DNA from 4 places in the Glaciimonas sp. OK215 genome. Region 2 is predicted to be linked to each of the others. Evidence: predicted binding sites of a transcription regulator. Region 2 holds the regulator's gene; each other region holds the start of a gene.
What was found. The regulator sigma-54, encoded in region 2, starts transcription at its own class of promoters, with help from an activator protein. The targets are predictions, from matches to a motif close to TGGCANGNAANCTGCTTT.

Region 1: glnA (type I glutamate--ammonia ligase) is a predicted target of sigma-54. The motif match lies at 2,317-2,334, and genes of this name have one in related genera.
Region 3: AC3CHX_RS00190 (CmpA/NrtA family ABC transporter substrate-binding protein) is a predicted target of sigma-54. The motif match lies at 3,536-3,553, and genes of this name have one in related genera.
Region 4: AC3CHX_RS03680 (pilin) is a predicted target of sigma-54. The motif match lies at 1,597-1,614, and genes of this name have one in related genera.

Annotation. Positions count from the first base shown of each region.
Region 1 covers NZ_CM173544.1:567,276-572,578, reverse strand. Annotated here, with positions in the region: gene AC3CHX_RS02635 (DUF4124 domain-containing protein) at 72-560, opposite strand; gene glnA (type I glutamate--ammonia ligase) at 735-2,150, opposite strand; gene AC3CHX_RS02625 (rhodanese-like domain-containing protein) at 2,601-3,065, shown strand; gene AC3CHX_RS02620 (hypothetical protein) at 3,174-3,548, shown strand; gene AC3CHX_RS02615 (delta(1)-pyrroline-2-carboxylate reductase family protein) at 3,761-4,699, opposite strand; gene lhpH (trans-3-hydroxy-L-proline dehydratase) at 4,789-5,303, opposite strand, start outside.
Region 2 covers NZ_CM173544.1:5,514,854-5,520,156, reverse strand. Annotated here, with positions in the region: gene AC3CHX_RS25450 (deoxyguanosinetriphosphate triphosphohydrolase) at 1-293, shown strand, start outside; gene AC3CHX_RS25445 (DUF4197 domain-containing protein) at 447-1,145, shown strand; gene hpf (ribosome hibernation-promoting factor, HPF/YfiA family) at 1,328-1,681, opposite strand; gene AC3CHX_RS25435 (RNA polymerase factor sigma-54) at 1,789-3,282, opposite strand; gene lptB (LPS export ABC transporter ATP-binding protein) at 3,300-4,052, opposite strand; gene lptA (lipopolysaccharide transport periplasmic protein LptA) at 4,054-4,593, opposite strand; gene lptC (LPS export ABC transporter periplasmic protein LptC) at 4,654-5,253, opposite strand; gene AC3CHX_RS25415 (KdsC family phosphatase) at 5,261-5,303, opposite strand, start outside.
Region 3 covers NZ_CM173544.1:37,494-42,796, forward strand. Annotated here, with positions in the region: gene phnE (phosphonate ABC transporter, permease protein PhnE) at 1-167, shown strand, start outside; gene AC3CHX_RS00175 (glycerophosphodiester phosphodiesterase family protein) at 225-1,433, shown strand; gene pyrC (dihydroorotase) at 1,572-2,624, shown strand; gene AC3CHX_RS00185 (ANTAR domain-containing response regulator) at 2,789-3,409, shown strand; gene AC3CHX_RS00190 (CmpA/NrtA family ABC transporter substrate-binding protein) at 3,696-4,982, shown strand; gene ntrB (nitrate ABC transporter permease) at 5,139-5,303, shown strand, end outside.
Region 4 covers NZ_CM173544.1:808,385-813,687, reverse strand. Annotated here, with positions in the region: gene AC3CHX_RS03685 (PglL family O-oligosaccharyltransferase) at 1-808, opposite strand, end outside; gene AC3CHX_RS03680 (pilin) at 1,100-1,534, opposite strand; gene AC3CHX_RS03675 (hypothetical protein) at 1,908-2,114, opposite strand; gene AC3CHX_RS03670 (pilus assembly protein) at 2,209-4,878, opposite strand; gene AC3CHX_RS03665 (GspH/FimT family pseudopilin) at 4,910-5,303, shown strand, end outside.

The DNA of each region.
Region 1 (5,303 bases), 1.4 Mb from region 2:
AAATAAAGGCCGCATACGCGGCCTTTTAGATAAGCAAAGTTAATACCAAGCGCTATTTTTGATCAAAATCATTATTTCAGATTCAACAGTTCCCGATTTAGTGCATCAATATTTTTTTGTGCACGCGCCAGGTCATCTTTCATCGATGCGACGCGGTCCTGATATTTGGCATAGTTGCGTTCATTGCCCAGACGTTCCGGCGCACCATTGTTGTACTCCTTTTCCAAGCCGACGAGCTTCTGTTGCTCCGACTTCAGTTCGTCCTGCAAAATCTGACGGCGGTCGTTGTCACGCGCCTTCTGTGTGCCGCCATCCACTTTAGGAAAATCCGATGGTGTCGCCGGTTGCGGCTTATTCGCAGACTCTGCCGGACGCGCCGGCGCGGTCACTGTCAACGCAGGCAAGTTGACCTTCTTGCAGCCCTTGGTATCTCCAGTATTTTTATATTCCTTGGTGCCGTGCTCGTCTATGCAAAGATAGACAGTGCTTTCCGCGTGGGCAGATCCGCTGCCTGCACTGATGGCGGCAACTATCAGAATTCCCGGAATGAGGCGCTTCATAGATTCTCTTCGCAATTCAATCAAAACGCTAGTTTATGCCAAACCCGTCGGTCATGACAAACCGGCAGGGTATTCTGTCGAAATCGGCAGCATCAATGGGTATTTCCGCTACAAAGCAAAAGGACAGGAAAAGTAAACTTTTCCTGTCCTTTTTTACAACTTAGCCTGTTTAGCTTATAGCGAGTAGTACATGTCGAATTCAATCGGGTGCGTCGCCATGCGGAAACGCTGTACTTCCTGCATCTTCAATTCCAGGTAAGCGTCGATCATGCTGTCGCTGAACACACCGCCGCGCGTCAGGAATTCGCGATCCTTGTCCAACGCTTCCAGCGCTTCTTCCAACGATGCGCAAACGGTTGGGATCAGCTTGTCTTCTTCTGGTGGCAGATGATACAGATCTTTCGATGCTGCTTCGCCTGGATGGATCTTGTTCTGGACGCCGTCCAGACCAGCCATCAGCAATGCCGAGAAACACAGGTACGGGTTCGCCAGTGGATCCGGGAAACGCGCTTCAACGCGACGGCCTTTCGGATTCGAAACGTGTGGAATACGGATCGAAGCGGAACGGTTACGTGCCGAGTACGCCAGCTTGACTGGTGCTTCGTAGCCAGGAACCAGACGCTTGTACGAGTTGGTGCCCGGGTTGGTGATCGCGTTCAGTGCTTTTGCATGCTTGATGATGCCGCCGATGTAGAACAGCGCGAATTCCGACAGACCGGCATAACCGTCGCCTGCGAACAGGTTCTTGCCATCTTTCCATACGGATTGGTGCACGTGCATGCCGGAACCGTTATCGCCAACGATAGGCTTAGGCATGAAAGTCGCTGTCTTACCGTAGGTATGCGCTACGTTCCAGACCACATACTTCAGGTTTTGGGTCCAGTCGGCGCGCTCTGTCAGCGTCGAAAATTTGGTGCCGATTTCATTTTGACCAGCGCCGGCCACTTCGTGGTGATGCACTTCAACCGGGATACCGAGCGATTCCAGGATCAGACACATTTCCGAACGCATGTCCTGGAAGCTGTCGACCGGTGGCACCGGGAAGTAACCGCCTTTGACAGTTGGACGGTGACCGGTGTTGCCGTTTGGAAGCTTGGCGCCTGTGCTCCACGATGCTTCTTCCGAACCGATCTTGACGAAGCTACCCGACATGTCGGCGCCCCAACGGACATCATCGAAAATAAAGAATTCCGGCTCTGGACCGAAGTAAGCGGTGTCGCCCAGGCCAGACGATTTCAGATACGCTTCAGCGCGCTTGGCGATCGAACGCGGGTCACGGTCGTAACCTTTGCCATCGGATGGCTCGATCACGTCACATTGCATGAACAATGTGGTTTCTTCCATGAACGGGTCGATGTTCGCGGTGTTTGGATCCGGCATCAGCAACATGTCTGACGCTTCGATACCCTTCCAGCCGGCAATTGAAGAACCATCAAAAGCATGACCGGACTCAAACTTGTCCATGTCAAAATGGGAAACAGGGACAGTTACGTGCTGCTCCTTGCCTTTGGTATCAGCAAAGCGAAAATCAACGAACTTCACTTCGTTGTCTTTCACCATCTTCAAGACTTCTGCGGCCGTCATTGCCATGTGAATCTCCTAATATCAGAAAGTACTGCGAATGTTGTAAATAAAATTGCAAATTTGTTTATAAATGCGGTGAGCCGCCGATTCAACCACTCAAGCGACGCCTGAGCCAGACATAAGCACACCAATACGGCAAGAATACGATACAGCTAGAATTCAACCGGGAATGATAGCAGAATCCATGCCACCATCCGTTTCCGCGCAGCTACTTATTCGTTGTCGCAATTTGTCAGTTTGTCGGCGTAATCAAGCACAATAGATCGTCATAGGTAGCGATCGGCAACTATTGCCCGCCCCATTTCGGGGCATACGAAAATTAAAGCACCAATATTGTGCGCATTCATGCGAAAAGACATGTTTTGCTCTTTATTGGTGCGCACGTGGCAAGTCGACATTTTCTAAGGCCTTTGTATAATTCATTCATCATCCCGACTATTGCATAGGAGACACAACATGAGTACTGCAGCCGACTTGCTGGAAATCGGCCGCGAACGCGGTCAAGCTGGAAAATTTCCCTACGCCGGGGCGCTGACACCGGCCGAGACGTACGCGTTACTGGAAGCCGATCCAGGCGCAATATTGGTGGATGTGCGAACCAATGCCGAACGCGACTGGGTTGGCAGGGTCGCGATTAATGACAGGCAGCACGCCGCGGTGCAATGGACACAATATCCGGGCGGCACGCCAAATCCGGATTTTCTTGGCCAGTTAGCCCAGATCGCAGAAAAAGGTACGACGTTGGTATTCCTGTGCCGCTCCGGTGTCCGCTCCCAACACGCTGCGAAGCTGGCAACCGAACATGGGTATACCAACAGCTTTAATATTCTGGAGGGATTCGAAGGCGACAAAGATGCCGCGGGGCATCGCAAGTCTGTCAGTGGCTGGTGCAAGGCAGGCCTGCCTTGGATAGGCGCTTGATCTGCAGCAACATGCACTGCAAGCGCAATGACTAATTGCAACAACGCCTGCTGTGCACACAGCAGGCGTTGTTGATTATTGCGTTAATCCGTCGCCGATGATGCCGGCATGCAAATCAACGCGCGTCCATTACTTTGCGGTCTTGGACATATCGCCGGACTTACCTCCGCTTCTGCTTCTAGCTTCTGCTTCTATTTACCTCCGCTTCTAGCGACCCGCGCTTTCACCAACGGATCATCGAAACGATTCATCATTGATTGGTCAGTGCCAGGAATCGGCACCATGTTGGTCGCTGGAGCTGGGGCTGGCATAGACGCGGCTGGAGCTGGAGCTGCGGCTGGAGCTGGAGCTGGCATAGCTGCGTCTGGCGCCATGCTTGGATCTGCGGCAGGTGCAGCAGTTTGCGCAACAGCGGCGCTGGCACAGGCGGCAATGGCGGAAGCCATCAATATATTGCGTAATTTCAGCATAAGAACTCCTTAAAAAATTTAAGCACCGCCCACTCAAAACTGGCGGCACCGGGCACGGAGAATCAAGAATCCGCGGTGGCAGGCAAATACGCCATGCGTATGCAAAACAGGCTCTCGATAGACCGCGTCTTAAAAAGGAAAGTTCAATGCTGAGTTGAAACACAACACGCAACACAAGGGCCATGCGAGGCATGGCTCCCGCCTTGGCGAAGTGATCTGCGGAGGCTATGGCGCAGGCTTTTCCGATGCCAGCGACGCTATCGCCACCCGTGCCGCAGCCAGATCCCAGGCCGCATGACCGACCGTTTTAAATACAGGCAACGGGTCGGTCTGGATCCACGGTTGCGCCAATACTTCAGGCAACTCGCGCACCGCAGACCAATCGACTTGCGCCTGCAACAAATCGCCCGCTTCGTGTTTGGCGCCGGCCAGATAATCCACTATCACTGTACGGGCATGCAGCAGTTGCGGTGGAAACTCCGCCATATCCGGTTTGAATGCGCCGACGCCGATGGCCAAGGTATCTGCGGCAACGTGCACCGGTATCACCGCTCTGCGCGATGTCGTCAAGGCGATCACGACATCCGTCGTTGGCAAAGCGCCGTCCAGTGTTTGGGCGGCAATCGGCTGTACTGTGAGCTGCGGATAACGTTGCCGTAACGCATCACAAAATGCCTGCGTTTTATCCGGATCGCGCGCCGCAACCCAGAACTTGCTGACGCCAAAATAATCCACCAGGGCCTCCGCATGCGCCGCCGCTTGCACGCCGGTGCCGATCAACAATACCGATACAGGCTTGCGCGGCAACAACGTCTGTATACCCAGCAAAGTCACTGCCGCCGTGCGGCGCGCCGACACCATCGGACCGTCGAGCAGCGCCAGACGCCGGCCGGTGCCGGTTTCAAACACCACCACTTCGCCCTGAATTGCCGGCAGCTGGTGCGCGGCATTGTTCGCGTGAACGGTGATCAGCTTGGTGACACTCACATCGGCGCTGATCGCCGGCATGCATAACAGCACGCTGGCCTTGTCGATCTCCACCACCATCCGTTCCGGCGCATTGATCCGGCCCTCGCGCAATTGCCTTGCGGCCAGCGCAATCGCCGGGACCAGTGCCGAATAGGGCAGCGCTGCTGCGGTTTGTTGCGGGCTTAGGATATGCATAGTGTAACTCTGGCTCTGAAGCTGGTTTGATGGGGATGCATGCAAAGTGGGCGGACAACGCTGCGTTCATCCGCCCTGCTTTATCTGGATCAACGCAAGAAGAATCCCTCTGGAAACGGGTCGGCATCCTCCAACACCCATTGATTGAAACCCATGATGTGCGCAGTCCCGGTGACTTCGGTAATCGCGGCATCGAAATCGCCGACCTTGGTGGTGCCTACTACCCGCACGCTAAAGCGACTGCCGACGATACTTTCGTTGACCAGCGGCTGATTCAGGGCCAGTCTGTCTCTGAAAAACAATTGCGCAGCGCGACCGGAAGTGCCGGTACCGGTTGGTGAGCGGTCTACTTCACGATCGGCAAAAATACATACGTTGGCCTGATCTGCACCGGGATGGTTCGGGGCGCCGTCGACGATCGTGCCATACAGCGTATTCAGTCCCGCTTCAAGCGGATGCTGGATGCTGACCTTGGCTTTTACGGCCGCCTTGGTTTCCGCACCGAGCTGAATCAGCGTGCGCACTTGTTCCGGTTTGACCTGGACCCCGGCCTGGTCGGCGTTGATGTAGTAATAGAAAGCGCCACCGAACACGATGTCGCCGG
Region 2 (5,303 bases):
GCGAGGCGGCCGAGCTGAAGCGCTTTCTGCGTGAGAATCTGTATCGCCACTATCTGGTCAATCGGATGACCAGCAAGGCGCGCCGCATTATAGTCGAGTTGTTTGACTGTTTTGTCGGCGAGCCGAGCCTGCTGCCACCGGATTATCAATTGGCGCAGCAGGACAGTACGGCGCAGGCGGCCCATGCGCAATTACAAGCGCGTCAGGTCGCCGATTATATTGCCGGCATGACAGACCGCTATGCGATACGCGAACATCGACGGCTGTTTTTGGTCGATGAAGGTCATCTGTAATTGCTTCGAAACGCCGCACCCGCTTGCGCCAGGCGCTTCAGATACAGCGGCCAAGCAAGCCTGTGGGTATTTGATACCGCCCCGTATTTTCGTACGTCACATGGTGGATGACGCTACGCTCATCCGCTCTACTTTTTCTATAAAGGATCAGTCATGAAATTTTTCTCTCAACCTACACTGAGCCTGGGACTGACGATCTCATTGACCGCGTCCACGGCGTTGGCTTTTTCGCTGGCCGATTTGAGCAATCGGGACGCCAGTGCCGGACTGAAAGCAGCGCTTGAGAAAGGCGCGACCGTCGCGGTCTCCAAACTCGGCGTTGAAAATGGATTTCTGAATAACGACAAAGTAAAAATTGAATTGCCAGGCCTGCTGGAGCAGGCTCGCCCACTCTTGAGAATGACGGGCAAGGGGCAGCAATTGGACGATCTGGTGGTATCGATGAATCACGCGGCAGAGTCTGCTGTGCCGTTGGCCAAGCCATTATTGCTGAATGCGGTGAAATCCATGTCGGTCACGGATGCGAAAAATATTCTGAGTGGCGGCGATACGTCGGTCACTGATTTTTTCAGAGAGAAAACTGCTGCGCCATTGAGTGTGAAATTCCTGCCTATGGTGAAGCAAATTACCGATCGTAACGGTGTCTCGGCGCAATACAACGCGACCATGGGATTGGTTGGCAAAACAGGTCTGGTGCCAGGACAAGCTGCGACGGTTGAAGGTTATGTCACGCAACGTGCGCTGGATGGCTTGTTTTACATGATAGGCGAGGAAGAAAAGGCGATTCGTCGCGATCCGATTGGTACCGGCAGTGCGATTATCGGCAAGGTATTCGGTGCGATGAAGCAATGATGGACTGAATCGGGGCCATATTTGTCGGGCTGATCGGACCATCAAACATTACGCCCGCAAATGACTTCCACCAATAACAAAGGGCGCATTGACTGCGCCCTTGCTCATTTGTCAGTATAGAATTTTCTCAATCAGTTTATTGAGCGGATTCTTGCGTTGACGGGTTCAGAGAACCGCTACCATCACGTCGCTGCGACCGGTAATTCCTCGGGCAGATGCTTAATCGCGTCGTGTTGGTGGTTTTGCATTTTGTCCTTATATTTGATCACTTGACGATCGAGCTTGTCGATCAGTAAATCAATGGCAGCGTAAAGGTCATGCGCAATGCTCTCGGCATGCAGGTCTTTGCCTTTAACGCGCAGATTAATTTCAGCTTTTTGGCGTTTTTCTTTCTCGGTGATTTTGTCGATTGTCAGGATCACACTGATATCGATGACCTGATCGAAGTGGCGTTTGATACGCTCCAGTTTGTTTTGCACGTGTTCGCGAATGGCGGGAGTTACGTCGAGGTGATGCCCACTAATTGTGAAGTTCATACAGCGCTCCTATCAAATGTGTCGTTGGCGGTTCGGACTCCGGGTGATCAACTCACGCTGAATCGATCAGTCAGAACACAACGACGGTTGTGCAAACAAGCAAACAGCTACAGAGATTTGCGCAAATTAACCGGCGGAATTCTTAATGCTTCGCGATATTTTGCGACAGTACGGCGAGCTACAACCATACCTTGTTCCGCGAGCATATCGGCAATCTTGCTGTCAGAGAAAGGACTTTTAGAATCTTCCGCTCCTATGAGTTGTTTGATTAACGCCCGTATCGCCGTTGAGGAAGCCTCTCCACCTGCCTCCGTAGCAACATGGCTACCGAAGAAATACTTTAATTCGAACATCCCATGGGGGGTGAGCATGTATTTCTGAGTGGTTACGCGAGAAATGGTGCTCTCGTGTAAACCTAGTGTATCAGCTATTTCGCGCAACACAAGAGGCCGCATGGCGACTGCGCCATGCGAAAAAAAGTTGCGTTGGCGTTCTACAATTGCCTGGGCGACACGCAAAATTGTATCGAAGCGCTGCCGCATGTTCTTGATCAGCCATTTGGCCTCCTGCAATTGCGAATTGAGCGATCCTTCGCCCTTACTTTGTTTGAGGATGTTGGCGTAAAGTGCGTTGACGCGCAGTCTTGGCATAACGTCATTGTTGAGCATCACCTGCCAGCCATTCTTGGCCCGTCTGACAATCACGTCTGGCACCACGTAGTCCGAGGTGTTGCCGGCGAAGGTAGCGCCTGGATGCGGATTGCATTGCTTGATCACCACCTGCGCTTCGCGCAAATCTTCGTCATCGCAATCCAGCGCTTTCTTGATTTTATTGAAATCGCGCTGGGCAAATAAGGTCAGATAATCTTGCACAATTGTCAGCGCCAGACGGCGGGTGACAAAAGGGATCTTGGGAAAAGCCTTAATTTGCAGTGCCAGACATTCAGAGGCGTCGCGGGCGCCGACTCCGGTCGGATCGAAGCTTTGGACCATCTTCAATGCCGTCAATAGTTCTTCGACTTCGATCTCCAACTGCTCGGGCAGACGCGCGTAAATATCCTCCAGCGTTTCCTCCAGATAGCCATTCTCGTCAAGTGCATCAATGATCAATTCAATGAGCGCACGGTCGCGTTGCTGGTCCACCGCTTCACGCATCTGCTCCAGTAAATGCTCGCGTAGAGTCGATTCGTGTGCTTCCAGTTGGGGCCTTGCATCCTCGTCGTCCGGTGCCTTGGCGCTACGGGCGACGTCGTCAAAACTCCATTCGCTATCACCGCCGCCGTCAACGTTTTCCTGACTGTTTTCGCCGGCTTCCTGAACTTCGCCGCCAGCTTCCGGTTCGGTTGGCGAGCTGCTGACTTCGCTGTCGCCAGTCGGCGCATCCATGGTTGATGCGGTGCCGCTGATGGCACCGTCGGCCAATAACCGGACCGAGTTGTCGAGCGGATCGTCGAGGCGTTCCAGTAGCGGATTATCAGAGAGGATCTGTTCCAGTTCCTGGTGCAGCTCCAGCGTCGATAACTGCAGCAACCGTATGGATTGTTGCAGTTGCGGGGTCAGCGCCAGGTGTTGCGAGGTGCGGAGTTGGAGAGACTGTTTCATCGGTGCCTGGGACTCGGTTACATGCGGAAGTGTTCACCCAGATAGACCCGTCGCACTGATTCATTGGCGATGATGTCGTCCGGACTGCCGCTGGCCAGCACGCTGCCCTGGTTGATGATGTAGGCGCGATCGCAAATGCCGAGCGTTTCGCGCACGTTATGGTCGGTGATCAGGACGCCGATGCCGCGCTCTTTCAGGAAGCGGACGATGCGTTGAATTTCGATCACGGCAATCGGATCGATCCCGGCGAATGGTTCGTCCAGCAGCACGAAACGTGGATTAGTCGCCAGCGCCCGGGCGATTTCGACGCGCCGCCGTTCACCGCCGGACAACGACAATGCCTGACTTTCGCGCAGCTTATCAATTTGCAATTCCTGCAGCAGGGATTCCAGCTTGTCCGAGATTTGTTTTTTGGTGAGGCCGCTGCCATTCGGGCGCTGCAGTTCAAGTACCGCACGGATATTATCTTCCACCGTCAGTTTACGGAATACCGATGCCTCTTGCGGCAAGTAGGACAGACCAAGCACGGCGCGTTGATGAATCGGCAAGCGCGAGATGTCGATGCCATCCAGGTCAATCGCTCCGCCATCCGATGGCACCAGGCCGACGATCATGTAGAACGAGGTCGTTTTGCCGGCGCCGTTGGGGCCGAGCAGGCCGACCACTTCGCCATTTTTTACCTTCAACGACACGTCATGCACGACCTGGCGCGCACCATAACTTTTTTGCAACCCTGTGACGATCAGCGTGCTGGAGCTAGCGGCGGTCATCTCATTTCCCCTTCGGTTGGATGACGGCTTTGATGCGCCCGGATCCTGGCTGGCTGGTGCCGGAAACATCGTTGTTGACCGAGTAGAACTCGGCCCGGCTATCGTACGAGATGAATTCGCCGTTGACGACATCGGTAGGCTTGCTGCCTTGCAGGCGTCGCATCTGGGCCTTTGAAAATAATTTGACGATTTCGGTTTTGTCATCGTATTCGATACGTTCAGCTTCGCCGTCGATCCACAGGTCAGGACCGCCGTCGCGCTTCTGGCGGAAGGTGGCAAGACCGCCTGGCGCCGCATACAGGGTGGCGAACTGGTAGCCGGATGGATCGGTGGTGACGACCACCTTGTTGGCTTTCATTACCAGTGTGCCGCGCGTCAAGACGACATTGCCGGTAAAGATCTTGATCTGCTTGACGTCATCCAGGGTGAACTGATTCGCTTCTACATTCGACGGTTTATCGGCATCGGCTTTCTCGGCGCGCGCACCCGACATCAACATCAGTTGCAATGCAAGTAGCGATAAAAAAAGAACACGTTTCATAAAAAGTCCTGAAAAAAGGATAACGTCACAAGGCATTATCTGGGTATGCGAGCGGCTTGCTTACGGTTGGCGCGGTGCCGCGCGATAGGTGCCGCGGACATTGCTCAGCAGGCGCAATTCTCGCGTCGCGTTGTTGGCATACATGCCGGTACCCGTCATTTTCGATTGGTCGATCGTGATCTCGACCGGCTTGTCGCTTTTCATGATGTCGTCGTCAGGCAACAGCAACAGGTAGTCGGACTGCAAATGGAGCTTCGAGGACTTTGCGGTTGCCGGGCGATCCGCGTTGACATTGCCATACATATTGACTTTGCTATTGTTGTCTTCGATCTTGGCGGTGTCGGAGCGCAAGGTCATTGGCGGGCTTTCTTTGTCCAGGCTGTGGATCACCGGCAGCGTTACGTCAAATGAGTCGTCGCCGGGATTGTGCGTCAGGCGCTGTCCGGAGATGTTGTAGCGCGGCTGGCCATTGACGGCCAGTTGCACATAGTTAAATTTTTCGACGTAATAGTCAGGCGCAACACGCGGCGCGCGCGGCATCATTTGCTCAGTATCTTTACGCATCACTTCCATGATCCAGAAGCTGCCCAGCGTCAGTGCCACGCACAGCGCCAGCAGCAACATGAAACGGAGGCGAAAGGTTGAACGCAGGTTTTTCATACAGCCTTCAGCACCCGGGAATGGCGCTCAAATACGGTGCCAGAGCAGCT
Region 3 (5,303 bases), 890 kb from region 2:
AGTCGGCTGTGTTGGGTCTGGTCGGTGCGGGTGGTGTCGGCATGGTACTTGATACCGCGCTCAACCTGTTCCAGTGGCCGCGCGTCGCCGTGGTATTGACAGCCATGTTCGCCATCGTGATCGTGACGGAAATCGTGGTCACCCAGATACGCAAACGCGTCCTGTAAAACGGCGATTCGATGATTCACTTTTATCTATCTGTACTTTCACTCACGAGGACAACGATGATGAACACTGCAAATACAATATTACACGTCGCAAAAGGACTGGGATGGCGCATCGGTCTGTGCAGCGCAACCCTGTTATTGGCCGCATGCGCCAGCCAGCCGACCATGACGCTGAAAACGCTCGATGGCAATCCGCCCTTGATTATTGGACATCGCGGTTTGCCGGGTCTGTATCCGGAAGAAGTCATCGCCGGCTATCAGGCAGCGATAGCGGCGGGTACCGATGCGCTCGAATTTGATCTGCAATCGTCCAGCGATGGTGTGCTGTTTGCCTGTCATAACGTGTTTTTGAGCGATACCACCGACGTTGCCAGTCATCCTGAATTCGCAGCACGGAAGAAAGCACGCATGGTGGACGGTGTCGCCACCGGACCGGAATGGTACATCAGTGATTTCAGCGCCGCCGAACTGAAGACGTTGCGCGTCAAACAGCCGATTGCCGCGCGCAGCAAACAATACGACGGCTTGTATCCGATGGCGACGTTTCAGGAAATCATCGATCTCGCCAAGCACGCCATGGCCGCAGATCCCAAGCGCAGGATCTATATTTACCCTGAAACCAAGAATCCGATTTATCAGCGTCAGCTAGGTTTGCCGCTGGACGAAAAGCTGGTGGCGATGCTGGGCGCAGAAGGCTGGAATACCCCGGATGCACCGGTTTTCGTACAGTCGTTTGAGCCGGTCAGCCTGAAGCACATGCGCAAGCTGGGCCTGAAAACCAAGGTCGTGCAATTGATCGACGGCGACGGCACCGACTTCAAAACCGGTGTCATGACCTATGGCTCACCCGATACCGCAAAGCCGTTTTCCTGGCTGCAAGCCAACGACCCGCGTACTTTCGCGGCCATGGTAACGCCGGCAGGCCTGGCGGAAATCAAGACCTACGCCGACGGCATCGGCCCATGGAAGCTGTATATATTGCCGCCGCAAGGCGTGGATGCCGCCGGCAATGCAGTGAAATCGCTAGACCAGGCCGCGAATATGGCGCCAACGACGTTGGTCGCCGATGCGCACAAGCTCGGCCTGTTCGTGCATCCGTTTACGTTTCGTGACGAAGCTGCACGTCTGACGAAAACCTATCACGGCGACCCGAAAGCCGAATACAAGGCGTATTTCGATTTGGGTATCGATGGCGTCTTCACCGATTTTTCCACGACTGGCCGGGTCGCGTTGACGGAGTGGCTGAAGACGAACGCGCCTAAATAGTCGACTCTGAGCAAGAATGATGATCGGGTGATTCTGGTGTCGTGATGAGATTGCTGGCGGTTCTTGTCGACATACCGGCAAATTGCCCGGCTGCGGTAAAATGTCGACCTACGCTTATCAATGCAGAAGAGAATGAAGATGACTGATACCCTGACCATCACCCGTCCCGACGACTGGCATTTGCATTTGCGCGATGGTGATGTGCTGGCCAGCGTGTTGCCTGACAGCGCGCGCCAGTTTGGCCGGGCGATTGTGATGCCGAATTTGAAACCTCCGGTGACCACTGTCAAGCAAGCCGCGGCCTATCGTGAGCGCATTCTGGCGGCACTGCCGGCGGCGCTATCGTTCGAGCCCCTGATGACGCTGTACCTGACCAACAACACGCCGCCGGATGAAATCCGGCGCGCCAAAGACAGCGGTTTTGTGCACGCCGTGAAGCTGTATCCGGCTGGCGCCACTACCAACTCCGACGCCGGCGTCACGGATCTGAGCAAGTGCTACAAGACGCTGGAAGCGATGCAGGAACTCGGCATGCCGCTGTTGGTGCATGGTGAAGTGACCGATCCGGCGATCGATATCTTTGATCGTGAAGCGGTCTTCATCGAACGCGTGATGCAGCCGTTGCGTCGCGCTATGCCGGAACTGAAAGTGGTATTCGAACACATCACCACCAAAGATGCGGCGCAGTATGTCGCCACTGCCGAAGGACCGACTGCGGCGACGGTCACGGCCCATCATTTGCTGTACAACCGCAATGAAATTTTCAAGGGCGGGATTCGTCCGCATTACTACTGCTTGCCCATCTTGAAGCGTGAAGAACACCGCCTGGCGCTGGTGCAAGCCGCGACCTCCGGCAGCGATCGCTTCTTCCTGGGTACCGATTCCGCACCGCATCCCAAGGGTTTGAAAGAACACGCCTGCGGTTGTGCCGGTTGTTATACTGCGCTGCACGCGTTGGAACTGTATGCGCAAGCCTTTGACCAGGCCGGCGCGCTGGATCAGTTGGAGGCTTTTGCCAGCTTCAATGGCCCGGCGTTCTATCAACTGCCGCGCAATCAGGGTAGCGTTACGTTAAGGCGTCAGGCCTGGACCATCCCGGCAGAATTGCCTATGGGCGAAACCACAATGGTGCCGTTAAATGGCGGCGAGACGATCAACTGGCAGCTGGCATCAAGATCTGATGGCTCCTGAGTTCTGAGATCATCCGCGTCAACCCATAAAATCGCACCGCCTGGTGCGATTTTTGCATGTGGGAGGAGGATAATCCGATTACGGTAGCGTTGTCCGGCGCGCAGAGTCACCGCGTCTGAAGCCGGCGCGGATCCAAATAACCGATGTTTCTCCGGCCTTGTAGCATGCATAACCTGCGTATTGTTGTAGTCAATCCGGTTGCCATCGATGGCGACAATGATCCTGCGTTCACAGCGCAGGCGGCGCGTAGCAACGCTTTGCGCATAGGATTGCTGCAGGCTGGTTACAACATCATTGCGTCATTGCCTGCGGACCTTTACCTGCCGGAACGGATTGCCCAATTGCAACCGGACATGATCATTATCGACGCGGAGTCCGACGCCCGTGATGTGCTGGAGCACGTGGTGATCGCCACCCGCGATGCGCGCCGGGCTATCGTCCTGTTTACCGAGGATGACAAAAAATCCAGTATGGAAGCGGCGATGGCGGCGGGTGTCTCTGCCTATGTCGTCGCCGGGTTGCAGGCAGCGCGCATCAAGCCGGTGCTGGAAGTCGCGATGGCGCGCTTCAATCAAGAGCAGAAGCTGTTGAACGAGTTGTCTGACACTAAACTCAAACTGGCCGAACGCAAAGTGGTTGAGCGCGCCAAAGGACTGTTGATGGCGCGTCAAAATTTAAGCGAGCAAGATGCCTATAAAAAATTGCGGCGCCTGGCGATGGATAAGAACCTGAAATTGTCCGAAGTAGCCCAGCGGATCATTGATGCCAATGATTTGTTGGGGTAACTCCCAGCAACAGAGCTTGATCTGTCTCCTGCAGCACTGCACCAATAAATGCGAGCAAATCTGGTGCGCCGCACAAAGGCGGTGCGCATTTCGTTGTAAAAACCCGCAAACTAATCCTGAAAACGCTGGCACGTCACTTGCCTTAGTAATGGTATGCGCCAACGCTGGCGCAACTGGATTTGGCCAACGGCGGTCGGTCCAATAAGACAAAGGTGTCTTTCCGTATGACTTGCTCATCGCGGAACGACGCCTTTTTTATTGCTGAAACAAACGTGGAGCGAATGCGATGGAACGAAAAGATGCAGTCCCAGACAACGATTCGGTTGCTGTTGGGAAAGGCCGGATTGTTGTTAAGCGTCGTCAACTCATTCAAACCGCGACCATTGCGGCAGGAGCTAGCATGTTAGGATTATCCACTGGCGGTGTGTGGGCTGCAGGCTCGGATAAGCCGGAAAAGACCGAGGTCAAGATAGGTTTCATTCCGCTGACCGATTGTGCATCGGTAGTGATGGCGTCGGTACTTGGCTTCGACAAAAAATACGGTATCAAAATTGTCCTCAGCAAAGAAGCCTCATGGGCCGGCGTGCGCGACAAGCTGGCGAATGGCGAACTGGATGCCGCGCATGTGTTGTCGGGCCTGATTTACGGTGTGCAGATGGGGATCGGCGGACAGAAAAAAGACATGGCGATTCTGATGGGCCTGAACAATAACGGTCAGGCCATTACATTGTCTAAAAAGCTGGCAGACAAAGGCGCGGTGGATGGCGCCTCGCTGGCAAAATTGATGGCCGCCGATAAGCGCGAATATACCTTTGCCCAGACCTTTCCGACGGGCACTCACGCGATGTGGTTGTACTACTGGATGGCCGCCAATGGCATTAATCCGATGAAGGATGCCAAGGTCATCACGGTGCCGCCGCCGCAAATGGTGGCCAACATGCGCGTCGGCAATATGGACGGCTTCTGCGTCGGTGAGCCGTGGGGCCATCGGGCGATAGTCGATGGTGTCGGCGTCACTGCCATCACTACCCAGGAAATCTGGAAAGATCATCCGGAAAAAGTACTCGGCACCAGCGCCGAGTTCGTCCAGAAAAACCCGAACACCTGTCGCGCCCTGATTGCTGCGGTGCTCGATGCCAGTAAATGGATAGATACCTCGCTGGCGAACAAGAACAAGATGGCGGAAACCATTGCCGACAAGTCGTACGTCAACACCAGCAAGGATGTCATCGATCAACGCATTATGGGCCGCTATCAGAACGGCCTTGGCAAGACCTGGGACGATCCGAATTACATGAAGTTCTACAACGACGGGCTGGTGAATTTTCCCTATCTGTCGGATGGCATGTGGTTCATGACGCAGCACCGTCGCTGGGGTTTGCTAAAGAGTGACCCCGACTATCTGGCAGTCGCAAAATCGGTCAGTCAAATCGATCTCTACAAAGAGGCTGCGACGTTGACAAAAACCAGCGTGCCGAAAGAGCCGATGCGTACCTCAAAGCTGATGGATGGCACAGTCTGGGACGGCAAAAATCCGAAGGCCTATGCTGCCGGATTCAAGATCAGAGCTTGAGTGATGCCATTCGTATAGCCAGCGTGCGCTGTAGTAGCGTAATGCCGGCGAGCCTCGGTCTCGTTCGCGTTTGATCTGGAAATGGCGTGAGGCATGCGGAGTGAGACATACGGAGTGAGACATGGGCCCAGTGCATCGATTAATCGGGGAGTCAGTATGAACGCAATCATCAAGTCCGCCGCAGGTACGGATCGCCACACCTCGACAGCCGGCAGCGTATCTGCAGGAAGCCGCATCGGCGCCGAGGCAGCAGCATCACCAATCGTCACCCGCTCGATAAAAAAGGCGGCATGGCGCCGCAGCACCGTGAGTCCGGGCTTG
Region 4 (5,303 bases), 1.7 Mb from region 2:
ATGCCGATGCTATCAATGGCAAAACACCCACCAACGCGAAGTAGCTCAACAGCAGCCCAACGATTACCCATCCTGATATCGGTCTGGGGCCCACTTTGCCACGCCAGAATCGAAGCGTGAACGCAAATAAAGGGATGATGATCCATCCAATCCTCGATTGTGTCAGCACCAGCCCAAACAACAAACATACTACCGCTCCAATCGCCACCCCCGACTTTATTCGTCCTGCCTGGAATAACCACCAGGCAGAGGCGATCGATATGCAGAACAGCAGCGCCAAGGTATTGGGTTGGGCAATGTTTGCAAAGGGTCGCATCTGGCTCCCTGCTGTATGTAGCATCAGCATCATGAAGGGTGCAAACGGGATTTCAGCGCCTATGAATTGCAATGATGCAATGACAACAGATACCAACCCGGCAAATAAATGGGCAATTGCCAACGCCATGCATAATTTGGCGGCGCCACCCGGGCGAGCGGAAATGCTCGCTCCCAATAGGATCGCAACTGTGGCGACTAAAAAATAGGCGACGGGCAAAAGGGCATCCCAGTTTTCACTTAACATGCCCATTGTTGTCTGTAGCGCGATGACCATCGCCAACCCGAAAGGAATAATCGCGATCCATGGCAGCTGTATCGATACCGATTTATCTTCCAAAAAATAAGCAAGAACAATCACAATGCCCAAGATCGCAAGCCAATCATTGAAAAAGGCCCGGAACGGTGTTACATGAAATGGCAACAAATACGAAAGAGACAGACACGCTGCCAATAACGTGAGAGCGTGATTATTTTCTGTTTTGCGAAACATTCCATTCCTATCTTTGGAAAAATCACCGAAATAGCATTACTTCGATAAAGTGCATTATCCCGGGTGCGACCTAGTAGCGCTACTTCCGAAAAAATTGTCCAGCCCGGTGTTTAAACTGATCAGAGGTAGCCGCGACGGTGACTAAAGTAACCTCAAGTGAAGGGGCTACGACCACGATTCAGATAACGGTAAAGTTGCACGTACAAATAAAAACACCCCACGAATGGAGTGTTTTGAAAGTTCGATCCGTTCGTGTCAGCACAAAATATGCCGATCATACGGAATTGATTATTAGGTTTTAGGCGTAAATTTGCCGAGGCCTGTAGGTGTCCACACCAAGCCAGATGTACTGCATGCGGCAGTGTATGTGAGCGTCTGTCCACTAACGAGCGCATCTGCAATCACAGTATTATACAAAATGTCTATTTTGCCAGCAGCTGCGGAAATGCCTGTAGCCGTTACGGACGTAACATATTTACCTGTGATGGTCGTGGACACGGGCAATCCTAGACTAGAATTGCTGGTCGACGCATCAAGAGTGCCATCGCTGCAGGACACGCCCATTGCTGTCATTGCTGGACTGGCCAAGCTTACCCCTTCCTGCACTTTGGCTTTGGTGGTGTAATCCTGGTAAGCTGGCAACGCCACAGCAGCCAAAATACCAATAATAGCCACCACGATCATCAACTCGATAAGTGTGAAGCCCTTTTGTGCCTGTGTCGACATGCGACGGATAGATTTATTCATTTGGAACCCCCTGTGGATTAAGTTTGAACTACTCCCCCGACAACGCAGGGAACGTGCCAGGTTATTCTTACCCTTGAGCAACATAAAATCTCGTTTTATCCAGTATAAATCTGACAAAATTGGGCGTTTTTGAGAACTGACGTGACCAAAACCGTCACTTGTTTTATGTATATTATGGCAAAAATTGTTCTCTCCTTAATCACGTGGTAATTAAAGTATTTAATTTGCCCCCCGTTACTATGTTCATACCCGAAGATGAGGGGTTTTGGCCAGCCAGGATATCCCCCTCAGTAGGCAGTCTTGGCCGACGGACAGGCCAATGAATCACGCAGCAGATAACTCATCGGCATGCTCATATTGATCCCTTTGGGACCGGTCGGCTGGGTGAACCAGTAGCTGTATATCTTCTGGAATTCGCCGTCGTTAAGCGCAGGCTGTACAGCAGCACGTCGTCCATCGCGCAGGCATCTGCGTTGCCCTGCTCGACGAAGGCGAACGATTCGGCGTCGTCGCGGCCTTCCAGCACCTTCATATTCAGCGCACGCATTGCTGCGGACATTGACCAGACCGATGGTGGTGGTGCTCCTGGTAATGACGGTGGTCTTGTCCTTCAAAGCGCTGGCGCAGAGCCCTGCGCCTTTGCCCTCTTCGTCTCATTGATCGACGTTCCGATACCAGTAGGTTCTCTTCCTCGTCGACTTAACGGGAATATTCGCCTTCGCTACGCCCAGGCCCGACGTCGAGTCGACGCCCGAGCCAGTCCCACTGCCGATCAGGAAAGGCAGCTGCCGCGGCTTACCGTTGACGCTGACCGTGACGATGCCGTACACCGGGGACGGCGGCAGCCCTCCGCCGGCGAACACCGTGGAAGTCCATTGCCCCGTCATGAAGTTCACCGCGTAGCCTTGCGCCGTGCCGAGATTGCCTTGGCAGCTGGTGGTGCTGACGGCGCCCGGCTTGTTCGTGCCGAAGTAGACAGTACCACCGACCGTCGTTGGCGCGTTCACGCCCTTCTCCCCCGTTCCCGACAAGGTGATGTAGAAGCCGCTGAGGGACTTGTCGTAGGTAGTCGACGTTGCATTGAACAGCATGGCGGGCTGGTTGTCGGCCGTACTGCTGGTGGCATCGGACACGGCTGTCCAGCCTGCGGCGCTCATGCCGACATTGGTGTCCTTGACCATATAGAAGCGGTTCACGATATTGTCGGCCTGCTGGGTGGACAGCGGGTGTTCGCGATCGCCGGTGCTCGCGACGACTACGTCGTATTTTGTCGTCGGTACGACGTCCGGCGGGAAGAACATCTTGCGCTTGGTGGTGCCTGTTCCGCCCAGCGCCGCAAGCAGCGTGACTTGTGCTTTGCTGAGTGAAGTGCTCCCCGACACGGGTTCGAGGTCCACACGCCAGATGTTGCCGCCGAGATCGGCCGCGTAGAGCCGGTCGATGTAGCCGTCGAAGTTGCGGTCGACCAGCGTGATGTCCGCCGGCATGGCATAGGTCATGCCAGTCACCTGCACGCAGGTGGCGCCAGTCGCACAGCTAGTGTTGGGCGAGGCCTGCCACAGCAACGCGCCGGTCACGGCATCGAGGATGAAGATGCCGCGGCCCATGGTATCGGTGGTGGGCGGCTCGGCATCCTCATTGGGGTCGTACCCGGCGCCGAAGATCAGCACGGGGTTTGTATTACCTTTGATGAAGGCCACCTTGGGTTGCGACCAGGTCTGTCCGAGTTCGGAAAAGCCCGCATCCGCGTTGGTGTGCTCCCACATGAACTTCGGTGCAGTGGGATCGCTCACATCCAGCGCATACAGCAGGCGCCCGCCGCGGCGCGCGGACAGGAAGATGTAGGCCTTGCCGGCCGCAGCGTTCTGATACAGGCCCGGCGTGCCGTCGAAGTAGTAGTCCTTGGGCTGCGGTGTCGGCATGATGCCCGTGGGCGTGGTGGCGAGCTGCACGATGGGGCTGTTGCTGTAGAGCCGCTGCAGCTTCGGATAGAACTCGGACGGCACGAAGCTCCACAGCTCCCCGCCCGGAGGAATCCCCCCGATGTTGCATTTCGTGGATAGCGTGCACGACCCCATCGGGGCCGGCGCAGCGTTGGCGGCCGGCGGCTGATTGCCATTGACGGCACGGAAGGTGCCGTCGTTGGCGCCATAGAAGACGACGATGCCGGTCGTGCGCCCGTAATTGATGACCGCAGGGCGCGAGTGCAGTATATCGCCGTGCACCGAGGGGCGGATCGTGATGCCATTGCCGGGGCTGGCCTCGTCGCCGATGTTGTCGTCGCCGCGCAGCCAGTTGATCAGCGAATCCCTGCTGACACCTTGCGTCGACGCGGTCATGCCCGAGGTGGAATCGGTGCAGGTCGCGGCAGTTCCGGGGCTCGTCGGAATGTTATAGGTGAAGTTGTACGGCGTACTGGTTTTAACGCTGACAACCTTGAAGCTGCCAACGTAAGCACTTTCGCTGGCCGCGACCGTACCTCCCACACTGACGAGGGCACCGGCCACAAAAGTTGGCGCTGAAGATGTGGCCGCCGTGACCAGAACCGTGGAATAGGCCGTAGCGGAACAGGTGCCGACGGTGTAAGAAATACTCGTGATGGCGAGTGGACTGGTTCCACCATCTGCAGTAATTGCAGCGCTCGGGTCTGGCGATGCGGGGGTGCTGGTGATATTGAAGCAGAAGCTAAGCGGTTTGTTGCCTGACTTGGTGCCCCCGGTGCAACTCGTCCCCGTGTTGGTGATCGTCCAGCTGCCGTTGTAGCGCGAACCGGTCGCCCCCGCGATCGTGACCGTCTGTCCTGTCGCATAGACATGGGCAACTGTGGACGTGCCGGTAACGGTCGTACCCGATCGTGTCAGCGATACGGCGATCGGATTGGACGGCACAGTGGCAGTATAAGTGCCGGTCGACGGTGTCGGCGGGTCTATCGCGATGGGATAACTGCAAGTCGTCGTGGTCAGCGGGGTGATGGAGAAGGTCCCGTTGAACTCTCGATATTGCGATCCTGCAATCGTCACGGACTGTCCTGCAACCAGTGCCGGACTGGGCGCTGAAGAGAGTGTGACGGTCGCGGTGCTGCTGCTGCGCGCGATCGATGTGATGCCCAGCGCCGGAACGTTGGTGCCGAGGATTGCCGCCGTGATATTCGCATTGGTGGTTGCGAATGGCATCGATGAGAGCAGGCTGTTGGCTGCGCAGCTTGATCCAAGGCAGGTGTAGACATTGCGCGGACTCGACGGATTCGTCGCATAGTTGTCGGTCAGGTTGGCGAGCCTGATTTGCTGGGCCGCACCGCCTTTTCCGACCGGGGGAAGCGACAAAGTATGATCCGAACACTACTTTCCGGAGTCAATGATGAAATCTGCGCTGCGCTGGACGCGACAGCAAGGCATCACGATCGTCACAAGGTTGCTTGTGGTTGCGATCATCGGTATTTTGGCGGCTCGGGCATTGCCCAGCTTTCAGGACGCAATCGACAAATATTGGCTCAAAGGCGCGGCCGACGCGCTGCGCGGCGATCTCCAATTTGCCCGCCTGCAAGCAATCAAAAGCAAGCAGACTGTATTTATCAACTCCTCCACCGGCGCATCATGGTGCTACGGGATGAAGCTCGGCAGCGCCTGCACTTGCGCGACGGCTGGCAGTTGCGATCTGAAACAGGTCGGCTCCAGAAATTTCACCGGCGCCACACTCACCACTGCCACATTTGCATCGGATCCAAGCTTCGATCCAGTGCGGGGCTTTG